Regions from separate parts of the Streptomyces sp. DH10 genome, predicted to be linked through region 1. Evidence: riboswitches for the same ligand, from Rfam matches in the RefSeq annotation. Region 1 holds a riboswitch; the other holds the start of a gene.
What was found. A riboswitch is a leader RNA that binds a small molecule or an ion and turns the genes downstream of it on or off. The one in region 1 is predicted to bind glycine.

Region 1 (5,957 bases):
GGCGTCCGCAGATGGTACGGCCACCGTCAGGCCGATCCTTCGCTTTGGTATCGCTCACAGGATCGACGGCCTCGCGCCTGAGAGGCGAGTCTTCAACGCGCTCACGATCACACGCCAGGCCTGGTGGAGAAAGTATGCGCAACCGTGATGCCGACTGGGGGATTCCGTTATCCGGACACGCGGGCACGTGGTCCGGACGATATGGCGTTGAAACCTGCGCATTGCACGCAAAGCACCTGGCACCGGCGCGGCGACGGCCGGTGCGGCAACGGCCGGTGCGGGCCGGTCAGTACCTGCCCTGCGCCGGGGGGAAGCCGTAGCCGGAGGCCGGGGCCTGGACGGGGGCCGTGGCGTGGGCCTCGCGGTCGTAGAAGGGGCGGGCGCTCGCGCGCAGCCACATGGCGACCGGGTCGTGTTCGTCGGACATGGCGACGGTGGAGACGGGCAGCCCGTCCGGTACGGCACCGAGGGACTGCTGCATCATCGCGCGCACGGAATCCACGGCCGGCGGGGAGGTGTCGTACACGTCCAGTCCGATGGCCAGATACGGCGCGCCCAGCGCGGGCTGCACCCAGGCCCGGCGCAGTGAGCGGACGGCCGGGGTGCGGTGGGCGTTCTGCGCGAGCAGGGCGTAGAACTGCGGGATCTCGATGGCCGGTTCGGACAGCCGCAGCGGGCCGGCGGGCTGGCGGTCCAGGCCCGTGGCGATCCGGCGCAGGTCGAGCCAGGGGATGCCGACGCCGCCGCCGGGGGCGTGCGGGTTGAGCCACAGGCCGTAGTGGTCGGGGTAGAGGGCGCGGGCGACGTCGACTCCGTCGACCACCTCGTAAGAACGGTTCCAGCCGCTGGCCGAGAGCTCCTGGGCGGAGGTCACACACGGGGCGTAGCCGTAGCCGTCGACCTCCATGTTCCCGTACTGGGCGTCGGGGGAGCCCGCCTGGCCGTGCCAGAGGAGCATCCAGATCTGTCCGGAGTGCGGGGTCGCGAGCGCGCGCAGGAGTGCCTCGTAGGCGTCGTAACGCCCGGGCGTGACCTGGCGCAGCATGTGCTCGACCTGTCCGGCCGCGGCCGTGCCGCTCGCGCTCACCTTTACCGCCCCTTCGTACAACGCCTCGACCGTGACCTAGCTTAAGCCCGCCCGCCGACTCGGGACTTGCCTCGTCCGGCTGGTGCGGGTCCGGCCGCGGGCCTCACTCCTGTGAGCGTTCGCCGGTGAGCCCTGTGAAAGATCTGCTAGTGAACCCCTTGGAAGAAGGGGCGCACCCGCTCCCGCATCCAGTGACCCACCGGGTCCTCCGCCACGTCCAGGAGGATCAGGTTGACCGGCCACGGGGCCGGGGACCTGGTCACGGCCCGGGACAGGGCGTCCAGGGGGAGGGCCCGCAGGTCGCCTTCCCACTGGGAGAGTTCGACGCCCACGAACATCACCGGGTCGGCGGTCTCGATCGCGGCGAGGCAGCGGCGGGCGGTGACGACGACGCCGATCGCCTCGAACTCGGCGGAGGCGGCGGCGAGGAAGTCCACCGGGTCGTCCTGCCAGTCGGGCTCGAAGAGGCGGACGCGGCCGCCGCTCGCGGGGCCGTCCAGGGGCGTCCGGCCGGCCCGGCAGAGCTCGGCCACGGCGGGCGGCGGGAGCGGTATGCCGACCACGCCGCCCGGGTTGACGACTATCCCGGCGTGCGGGGGCAGGCCGCGGGCGAACTCCACGGCGGGCGCGATGGTGTACGACATGTGGGAGCCGACGACCTGGCGGAACTGCTCCTCGGAGCTGAACACCGGTACGTATGCCTGGCCCTCGATCTCGATGCCGGGCAGGTCCAGGGGGCCGCTCTGCGGGCCGCCGCCGCTCGGCAGGGGGACCCAGACGAAACTCCGGCCGAGCACCTCGACGATCCGCCCGCCGGCCGACGGCCCGGCGCCGAGGGAGGCCGAGAGCACCTCCTCCAGTTCGTTGCCTGGCCATCCGCCGTGCGGGTGGGTCTGCGTGTGCGCCGGGAAGTCCGCGGAGAAGTCCGCCGGGAAGTCCATCTGCCTACCGCCTGCCTGGAACCACTGCTGTGGCTCAAAGGCTAGCGTCTCGCGGGCCGCCCGCGGTCAGCCGGTGAACCCGATCCGGCGCAGGGTGTCCGCCGCGTCCCGGTCCACGAGGATCGCCGAGCCGCAGCCCGCGGGCAGTTCGCCCCGCTCCACGGCGTGCAGCAGGCGGGTGGTCGCCGCGCGGTGGCGCAGGAACGCGTACCGCGAGACACCGCGGCCGCGGTCGCGCTGGCCGGCCAGGGCCTCCTCCGGGGTGACGGCGAGCATGAGCAGATGCAGGGTGCCGCCCCGGCGGCGGGCCTCGCGGGCCAGCCAGCGGCGGACCCAGGCCTGGGTGCCGCAGTCGTGCACGACGACGCCCTCGCCGGTGCGCAGGGCGCGGCGCAGCCCGGCGTAGTGGGCCAGGCGGACGAGCGGGCGGTAGACCGCGTACGGCAGGAAGCGCGGCATGCTGCCGTCCCAGCGGTCTCGGGTGTCCTGGGAGTCGATGCGCCGGCCGGGCACGGTGCGCCGCATCAGTGTGGACTTGCCGCTGCCGGGCAGGCCCGTGACCACGACGAGGTCGCGGGGGCCGAAGAGCAGCGCGTGCGGGCTGTGGCCGGCGCGCTCGCGCAGATCGCGGACGACCGGCACCGGCAGCGGGCCGCAGGCCGCCCGTGCCGGACCGGCCGGCTGGTCGGGCAGCGCGACGCCCGATGTCGTGGCGTACGCGGTGGTCCTGTTCACCGTGATCGTCCTCCCCTGGGGCCAGGTACGGAGTCCCATCCCCGCTGAGTGTAAAGAGAAGGTAATGCCCGATGTCTCTCTTTTTAGTCCTCTTCCTGCAACAGGCCTGCTACAGGGTGTGCCCCTGCCACCCCGCGACGATGCGTGCAATGATGTGCGCGCCAACTGCATACCGGCCGTTTGAATCCGCGCGGGAGAGTTCCCAGCACCGCTGACGCTGGGGCGCCGAAGGAGCAAGTCCCTCCCTTGAATCTCTCAGGCCCCGTTACCGCGCGGGCGAGGCACATCTGAAAAGCGGGCCGCCGTCCTCGGCGGTCCCACCCAAGGTGCAAGCCATGTCCTTCATGGCGAACCTCTCAGGTTCCGATGACAGATGGGGAGGAACGACCTCGCCCTCCCCCACGCTCGAACGAGCTCGCGCGGGAGGTACCCCCATTGCCCTTGGGAGACGACCGACCGATGAGCAGTACAGGAGAACTCCGCCACACCGCGCTCGATGCCCTGCATCGTTCGCTCGGCGCGACGATGACCGACTTCGCCGGCTGGGACATGCCCCTGCGCTACGGCTCCGAGCGCGACGAGCACAACGCCGTGCGCACGAAGGCCGGGCTGTTCGACCTCTCCCACATGGGGGAGATCACCGTCACCGGTCCGCAGGCCGCCGCCCTCCTCGACTACGCCCTGGTGGGCAACATCGGCGGCGTCAAGCCCGGCCGCGCCCGCTACACCATGATCTGCCGGGCCGACGGCGGCATCCTCGACGACCTGATCGTCTACCGGCTGGGCGAGACCGAGTTCATGGTCGTCGCCAACGCCTCCAACGCCCAGGTCGTGCTGGACGCCCTGGCGGAACGTTCCGCGGGCTTCGACGCCGAGGTGCGCGACGACCGGGACGCCTACGCGCTGATCGCCGTGCAGGGTCCGGAGTCGCCGGGGATCCTGAAGTCCCTCACCGACGCCGACCTCGACGGCCTGAAGTACTACGCCGGTCTGCCGGGCACGGTCGCGGGCGTCCCGGCCCTGATCGCCCGCACCGGCTACACCGGCGAGGACGGCTTCGAGCTGTTCGTGAAGCCGGAGCACGCGGTCGAGCTGTGGCAGGCCCTGACCAAGGCGGGCGAGGGCGCCGGACTGGTCCCCTGCGGGCTGTCCTGCCGCGACACGCTGCGCCTGGAGGCGGGCATGCCGCTGTACGGGCACGAGCTGAGCACCTCCCTGACGCCTTTCGACGCCGGTCTCGGCCGCGTGGTGAAGTTCGAGAAGGAGGGCGACTTCGTGGGGCGCGAGGCCCTGGTCGAGGCCGCCGCCCGCGCCGAGCAGAACCCGCCGCGCGTGCTGGTCGGGCTCGTCGCCGAGGGCCGCCGCGTCCCGCGCGCCGGGTACGCGGTCGTGGCCGGCGGCGAGGCGGTCGGCGAGGTCACCTCCGGCGCCCCCTCCCCCACGCTCGGCAAGCCGATCGCGATGGCGTACGTCGACGCCGCGCACGCCGCGCCCGGCACGCCCGGCGTGGGCGTGGACATCCGGGGCAGTCACGAGCCGTACGAGGTCGTGGCGCTGCCGTTCTACAAGCGGCAGAAGTAGACACTGGCCGGGGACCGCGGCAGGCGTCCCCGCGGTCCGTCGTTCCAGCTCACCAGCAGTCCCCCCGTCAACAGCACTCCCGCGCGTACAGGAGAATCCAGGCCATGAGCAACCCCCAGCAGCTGCGTTACAGCAAGGAGCACGAGTGGCTGTCGGCCGCCGAGGACGGCGTCGCGACGGTCGGCATCACGGAGCACGCGGCCAACGCGCTCGGCGACGTGGTCTTCGTCCAGCTCCCCGAGGTCGGTGACTCCGTGTCCGCGGGCGAGACCTGCGGCGAGCTGGAGTCGACCAAGTCGGTGTCCGACCTCTACTCCCCCGTCTCCGGCGAGGTCACCGAGGTCAACGAGGACGTCGTGAACGACCCGTCGCTGGTGAACTCGGCCCCTTTCGAGGGCGGCTGGCTGTTCAAGGTGCGGGTCACGGACGAGCCGGGCGACCTGCTCTCCGCCGACGAGTACACCGCTTTCTCCGCCGGCTGAGGAGGCGTAGCCGTATGTCCGTCCTGAACACACCCCTGCACGAGCTCGACCCGGCCGTGGCCGCCGCGGTCGACGCGGAGCTGCACCGGCAGCAGTCCACCCTCGAGATGATCGCCTCGGAGAACTTCGCGCCGGTCGCGGTCATGGAGGCGCAGGGCTCGGTCCTCACCAACAAGTACGCCGAGGGCTACCCGGGCCGCCGCTACTACGGCGGCTGCGAGCACGTCGACGTGGTCGAGCAGATCGCGATCGACCGGGTCAAGGAGCTGTTCGGCGCCGAGCACGCCAACGTGCAGCCGCACTCGGGCGCCCAGGCCAACGCCGCCGCGATGTTCGCGCTGCTCAAGCCGGGCGACACCATCATGGGTCTGAACCTCGCGCACGGCGGGCACCTGACCCACGGCATGAAGATCAACTTCTCCGGCAAGCTCTACGACGTCGTCGCCTACCACGTCGGCGACGACGGCCGGGTCGACATGGCCGAGGTCGAGCGGCTGGCCAAGGAGTCCAAGCCGAAGCTGATCGTCGCGGGCTGGTCGGCCTACCCGCGGCAGCTGGACTTCGCCGCCTTCCGCCGGATCGCGGACGAGGTCGGCGCGTACCTGATGGTCGACATGGCCCACTTCGCCGGGCTCGTGGCGGCGGGGCTGCACCCGAACCCGGTACCGCACGCGCATGTGGTGACCACGACCACCCACAAGACGCTGGGCGGCCCGCGCGGCGGTGTGATCCTCTCCACGGCCGAACTGGCCAAGAAGATCAACTCCGCCGTCTTCCCCGGTCAGCAGGGTGGTCCGCTGGAGCATGTGATCGCGGCCAAGGCGGTCTCCTTCAAGGTCGCGGCCTCGGAGGACTTCAAGGAGCGCCAGCGCCGTACGCTGGAGGGTGCCCGCATCCTGGCCGAGCGTCTGGTGAAGGACGACGTCCGGGCCGTGGGCGTGGACGTCCTGTCCGGCGGCACGGACGTGCACCTGGTCCTGGTCGACCTGCGCCACTCGGAGCTGGACGGACAGCAGGCCGAGGACCGCCTCCACGAGGTGGGCATCACGGTCAACCGGAACGCGATCCCGAACGACCCGCGTCCGCCGATGGTGACGTCCGGTCTGCGGATCGGCACGCCGGCCCTGGCCA
Region 2 (5,957 bases), on a different contig from region 1:
TGGCGATCGTTGACGCACCCCTGGTGACTGCCTACCGTCGAGAAGGCAGGTCAAGGACGGAGGTCGGCGTGAGAAGCAGCGGCGACGGTACGGCTGGGGGCGGCCCCGAGCGCAGTCTCAGGGCGAGCGGTCCGTACCCTCCCCCGGGCTCACGGCTCCGCCCGAGCGGGGGGTGTCCCCAGCCCGGCGGCGTGGCTGGTCACGCTCCGCAGCGACCGACGGCCGTGCCGAGCAGCGGAGGGACGACGTCCATGGCGTCCGAGCAGATCGGCTATCGCGGGCCCACGGCCTGCGCGGCCGCCGGCATCACCTACCGGCAGCTGGACTACTGGGCCCGCACGGGCCTCGTCGAGCCGAGCGTGCGTCCCGCCTACGGGTCGGGGACGCAGCGGCTGTACAGCTTCCGGGACGTCGTCGTCCTGAAGATCGTCAAGCGGTTCCTCGACACGGGGGTCTCGCTCCAGAACATCCGCACGGCCGTCCAGCATCTCCGAGAACGCGGTTTCCGCGACCTGGAGCGGATGACGCTGATGAGCGACGGGGCGACGGTCTACGAGTGCACGTCACCGGACGAGGTCCACGCCCTGCTCCAAGGGGGACAGGGTGTCTTCGGGATCGCCGTGGGCGTGGTGTGGCGGGATGTCGAGAGCGCGCTGTCCCAGCTGCACGGGGAGCGGATCGACACCGGTGAGACGCTGGTCGGTTCCAACCCGGCGGACGAGCTGGCACGGCGGCGGAACCGGGCCGTTTGAGCCGTCCGGCAGTGTTGGTGCCCCGGAGGTCGTTGCGGGTGGGACGTTTCCGTGCCGGACTGAAAGCGGTTTCCCCGGAGGGGTCGGGGCGGTGGTCCGGGCGTTGTCAGTGGCGTAGGGCAGCATCGGAGATGTGAGAACCGCGCCCACGATCCTGCATCTCGACATGGATGCCTTCTTCGCCTCGGTAGAGCAGGCGTCCAAGCCGAGTCTGCGCGGGAAGGCCGTCGTCGTGGGCGGGCTGGGGCCGCGGGGCGTCGTGGCCACGGCGTCGTACGAGGCCAGGGTCTTCGGTGTGCATTCGGCGATGCCGATGGGGCAGGCCCGGCGGCTCGCGCCCAACGCCGCGTATCTCGTGCCGCGCTTCGCCTTCTACAAGGCGATCAGCGAGCGGGTGATGGAGCTGTTGCGGGCACTGTCGCCGCTGGTGGAGCCGCTGAGCCTCGACGAGGCGTTCGTGGACCTGGAGGCCGGGGAGGCGGCCTGGGACGAGCAGTCGGCGCGGCTGGTCGGGGCGCGGCTGCGCGCGGACATACGGGCCGTCACCGGCCTCACGGGGTCGGTCGGGCTCGCCGCCTCCAAGATGCTCGCGAAGATCGCCTCGGAGCAGGCCAAGCCCGACGGGCTGGTGGTGATCGAGCCGGGGACCGAGCGGGCGATGCTCGGGCCCATGTCGGTGCGGACACTGCCGGGGGTCGGGCCGGCGACGGGCGACCATCTGCGCCGGGCCGGGATCACCACGATCGAGGAGATCGTCGAGGCGGGCGAGGACGAGCTGGTCCGGCTGCTGGGAAAGTCGCACGGGCACGGCCTCTACGCCATGGCGCTCGCGCGCGACGACCGGCCCGTCGTGGCGGAGCGGGAGGCGAAGTCGGTGTCGGTCGAGGACACCTACGACGTGGACATCCACGACCGGGTGCGGGTCGGTCTCGAGGTGCAGCGGCTCGCCGACCGGTGCGTGCGGCGGCTGCGCGGGGCGGGCCTGTCCGGGCGGACGATCGTGCTGAAGGTACGGCGGTACGACTTCTCGACGCTCACCCGGTCCGAGACGCTGCGCGGGCCGACGGACGATCCCGCGGTGATCCGCGAGGCGGCGGCCCGGTTGCTCGACTCGGTTGACACGACCGGCGGTGTGCGGCTGCTCGGAGTGGGTGTCAGCGGCCTCGCCGACTACACCCAGGAGGATCTCTTCGCGCAGGCGGCGGGGGAGCGGACGGAGGCGCAGGGGCCGGTCGAGGAGCCTGCCGTGGCGCCGGCCGAGGAGCAGCCGGCGCTCGCCGAGCGGCGGTGGCCCGCCGGGCACGACGTACGGCACGCCGCGTTCGGGCACGGATGGGTGCAGGGCAGCGGTCTGGGGCGGGTCACGGTGCGGTTCGAGACGCCCGGCTCGGAGCCCGGGCGGGTGCGGACCTTCAGGGTCGACGATCCGGATCTGGAGCCGGCGGATCCGTTGCCGCTTGTTTTATCGAGACCGGAGGGCAGCCGCGGGCCGGAGGGCGGGTCCGAAGCTGTGGGGCTGCGGTCTGCTGCCCCTTAGACGGCCAGGCGGTCAGGCGGCCGGGCTGGAGGGCTCGGCGGGGCTTCAGGCCGTCTCGTCCGTGCCTGCCAGTTTGCCGAAGTCGTGGTCCGCGAGCGGGGAAGGTGCGGCGACGTCCAGGCCGTAGTGGTGGTAGAGCTGGAGTTCCTGTTCCGGGGAGAGGTGGCGGCCCACGCCGAAGTCGGGGGCGTCCTTGATCAGGGCGCGGTCGAAGGGCACGTGGAGGGCGCCGTCGATCAGTTCACTCGGCTCGAGCGGGACGAAGGCGTCCCGGCTGAACAGGCCGGTCCGTATGGCCGCCCACTCCGGTTCGCCGGTGGCGTCGTCGAGGTAGACCTCGTCGATCGTGCCGATCCTGGTTCCGTTGCGGTCGAACGCCTTGCGGCCGATCAGGTTGCGCGGATCGATATCGGTTCGCACGGGCCCTCCACGTGGTGGCAACTCATCCGTGAACACTACAAAACGGCACAATCGGGGAGGCGGCCACTCGAAGGTTCGTGCGTTGACCGCGCTGGTACGCTGGCAGCGGCTGCTGACCCCGTGCGGGAGAGTCCTCCAGACACCATCGGAGGCGCCGAAGGAGCAAATCCTCCCCGGAATCTCTCAGGCTCACGTACCGCACGGACGAGGTCACTCTGGAAAGCAGGGCGGGTGTCGACGGCTTCCGCTCTCACCGACGGTGAAAGCCGGAGGCCTTCGGGCGATCCGGTGAAGCTCTCAGGTCGAGATGACAGAGGGGGAGGCCGTTCGGGTACCCGTGCCGTGGTGCCCCTCGAAGGTCGTGTCGACCAGGAGGCCTCCGTAATGACCGCCCACCGCATTCCGCTCTCCGAGCTCGAAGAGGCAGTTCCCTTCGAGCAGCGCCACATCGGCCCCGACCACGAGGCCCGCGCCAAGATGCTCGCGCAGGTCGGCTACGGCTCGCTGGACGAGCTCACGGCCGCCGCGGTCCCGGCCGTGATCAGGAGCGCCGAGGCGCTGGACCTGCCGGGCGCCCGCAGCGAGGCCGAGGTGATCGCCGAGCTGCGCTCCCTCGCCGACCGCAACCAGGTCCTCGACTCCATGATCGGGATCGGGTACTACGGCACGTTCACGCCGCCGGTCATCATGCGCAACGTCATGGAGAACCCGGCCTGGTACACGGCCTACACGCCGTACCAGCCGGAGATCTCGCAGGGACGGCTCGAGGCGCTGCTCAACTTCCAGACCATGGTCGCCGACCTCACCGGACTGCCGACCTCCGGTGCCTCGCTGCTCGACGAGGGCACCGCGGCCGCCGAGGCCATGGCGCTGTCGCGGCGGCTCGGCAAGAACAAGAAGGGCCTCTTCCTGGTCGACGCGGACGCGCTGCCGCAGACCATCGCCGTGATCCAGACCCGGGCCGAACCGGCCGGCGTCGAGGTCGTCGTCGCCGACCTCGGCGAGGGCATCCCCGCCGACATCGCCGAGCGCGAGATCAACGGCGTGCTGATCCAGTACCCGGGCGCCTCCGGAGCCGTGCGGGACATCAAGCCGGTCATCGACCAGGCGCACGAGCTCGGGGCACTCGTCACCGTCGCCGCCGATCTGCTCGCGCTGACGCTCCTGAAGTCGCCCGGTGAGCTCGGCGCGGACATCGCCGTCGGGACGACGCAGCGCTTCGGTGTGCCGATGGGCTTCGGCGGTCCGCACGCCGGCTACATGGCCGTCAAGGAGAAGATGGCGCGCAGCCTGCCCGGGCGGCTCGTCGGCGTGTCCGTGGACGCGGACGGGAACAGGGCGTACCGGCTGGCGCTCCAGACGCGTGAGCAGCACATCCGCCGCGAGAAGGCCACCAGCAACATCTGCACCGCCCAGGTGCTGCTCGCCGTCATGGCGGGCATGTACGCCGTCTACCACGGCCCGGAGGGCCTGAAGGGCATCGCGCGGCGCACCCACCGGTACGCCACGGTCCTCGCCGCCGGGCTCGCGAACGGCGGGGTCGAGGTCGTACACGGCTCCTACTTCGACACGCTGACCGTGCGCGTCGAGGGCCGGGCCGCCGACGTCGTGGCCGCCGCGCGGGAGAACGGGGTCAACCTCCGTCTCGTCGACGCCGACCACGTCTCGATCGCCTGCGACGAGACCACCACGCGGGCCCAGCTGCGTGCCGTATGGGCCGCCTTCGGTGTCGAGGGGGTCATCGAGGCGCTGGACGCGGCCACCGAGGACGGGCTTCCGGACGCGCTGCTGCGGACCGACGAGTACCTGACGCACCCCGTCTTCCACCAGCACCGCTCCGAGACGGCCATGCTGCGCTACCTGCGCCGGCTGGCCGACCGCGACTACGCGCTCGACCGGGGCATGATCCCGCTGGGCTCCTGCACCATGAAGCTCAACGCGACCACGGAGATGGAGCCGGTCACCTGGCCCGAGTTCGGTCAGCTGCACCCCTTCGCGCCCGCCGGGCAGGCCGGGGGCTACCTCACGCTCATCCACGAGCTGGAGGACCGTCTCGCCGAGGTCACCGGGTACGACAAGGTGTCCCTCCAGCCGAACGCCGGGTCGCAGGGCGAGCTGGCCGGTCTGCTCGCCGTACGCGGGTACCACCGGGCCAACGGGGACGAGCAGCGCACGGTGTGCCTGATCCCGTCGTCGGCGCACGGGACCAACGCCGCGAGCGCGGTGATGGCGGGCATGAAGGTCGTCGTCGTGAAGACCGCCGAGGACGGCGAGATCGACGTCGAGGACCTGCGGGCGAAGATCGAGCAGTACCGCGACGAGCTGTCGGTGCTGATGATCACCTACCCGTCCACGCACGGGGTGTTCGAGGAGCACGTCGCCGACATCTGTGCGCAGGTGCACGAGGCGGGCGGGCAGGTCTACGTCGACGGGGCCAACCTCAACGCCCTCGTGGGGCTCGCCAAGCCGGGACACTTCGGCGGTGACGTCTCGCACCTGAACCTGCACAAGACCTTCTGCATCCCGCACGGCGGCGGTGGCCCCGGCGTCGGTCCGGTGGCGGTGCGCGAGCACCTCGCGCCGTACCTGCCCAACCACCCGCTCCAGCCCGAGGCGGGCCCGGAGACGGGGGTCGGCCCGATCTCCGCGGCGCCGTGGGGTTCCGCCGGCATCCTGCCGATCTCCTGGGCGTACGTCCGGCTCATGGGCGGCGAAGGGCTGAAGCGGGCCACGCAGGTCGCCGTGCTCAGCGCCAACTACATCGCCAAGCGGCTGGAGCCGCACTACCCGGTGCTCTACACCGGCCCCGGCGGGCTCGTCGCGCACGAGTGCATCATCGACCTGCGGCCGCTGACCAAGGCGACCGGGGTGAGCGTCGACGACGTCGCCAAGCGGCTGATCGACTACGGCTTCCACGCGCCGACGATGTCGTTCCCGGTGGCCGGGACGCTGATGATCGAGCCGACCGAGTCGGAGGACCTGGCCGAGCTGGACCGGTTCTGCGAGGCGATGATCGCCATCCGCGCGGAGATCGAGAAGGTCGGCTCCGGCGCGTGGCCCGCCGACGACAACCCGCTGCGGGGCGCCCCGCACACCGCCGGGACGCTCGCCGGGGAGTGGGAGCACGCCTACAGCCGTGAGGAGGCCGTCTTCCCGGCCGGGGTCTCGGTCGCCGACAAGTACTGGCCGCCGGTGCGCCGCATCGACCAGGCCTTCGGCGACCGGAACCTGGTGTGCTCCTGCCCGCC

Region 2: linked by a shared signal. The riboswitch ahead of gcvP (aminomethyl-transferring glycine dehydrogenase) and the one ahead of gcvT (glycine cleavage system aminomethyltransferase GcvT) in region 1 are both predicted to bind glycine.

Annotation. Positions count from the first base shown of each region.
Region 1 is NZ_JARVKU010000013.1:160,186-166,142, reverse strand. It holds gene QC385_RS26095 (enhanced serine sensitivity protein SseB C-terminal domain-containing protein) at 287-1,087, opposite strand; gene QC385_RS26090 (enhanced serine sensitivity protein SseB) at 1,234-2,028, opposite strand; gene QC385_RS26085 (AAA family ATPase) at 2,095-2,763, opposite strand; glycine riboswitch at 2,945-3,044, shown strand; glycine riboswitch at 3,045-3,146, shown strand; gene gcvT (glycine cleavage system aminomethyltransferase GcvT) at 3,223-4,344, shown strand; gene gcvH (glycine cleavage system protein GcvH) at 4,449-4,826, shown strand; gene glyA (serine hydroxymethyltransferase) at 4,841-5,957, shown strand, end outside.
Region 2 is NZ_JARVKU010000001.1:764,202-770,158, reverse strand. It holds gene QC385_RS03425 (MerR family transcriptional regulator) at 69-752, shown strand; gene QC385_RS03420 (DNA polymerase IV) at 886-2,289, shown strand; gene QC385_RS03415 (PRC-barrel domain-containing protein) at 2,335-2,709, opposite strand; glycine riboswitch at 2,823-2,918, shown strand; gene gcvP (aminomethyl-transferring glycine dehydrogenase) at 3,094-5,957, shown strand, end outside.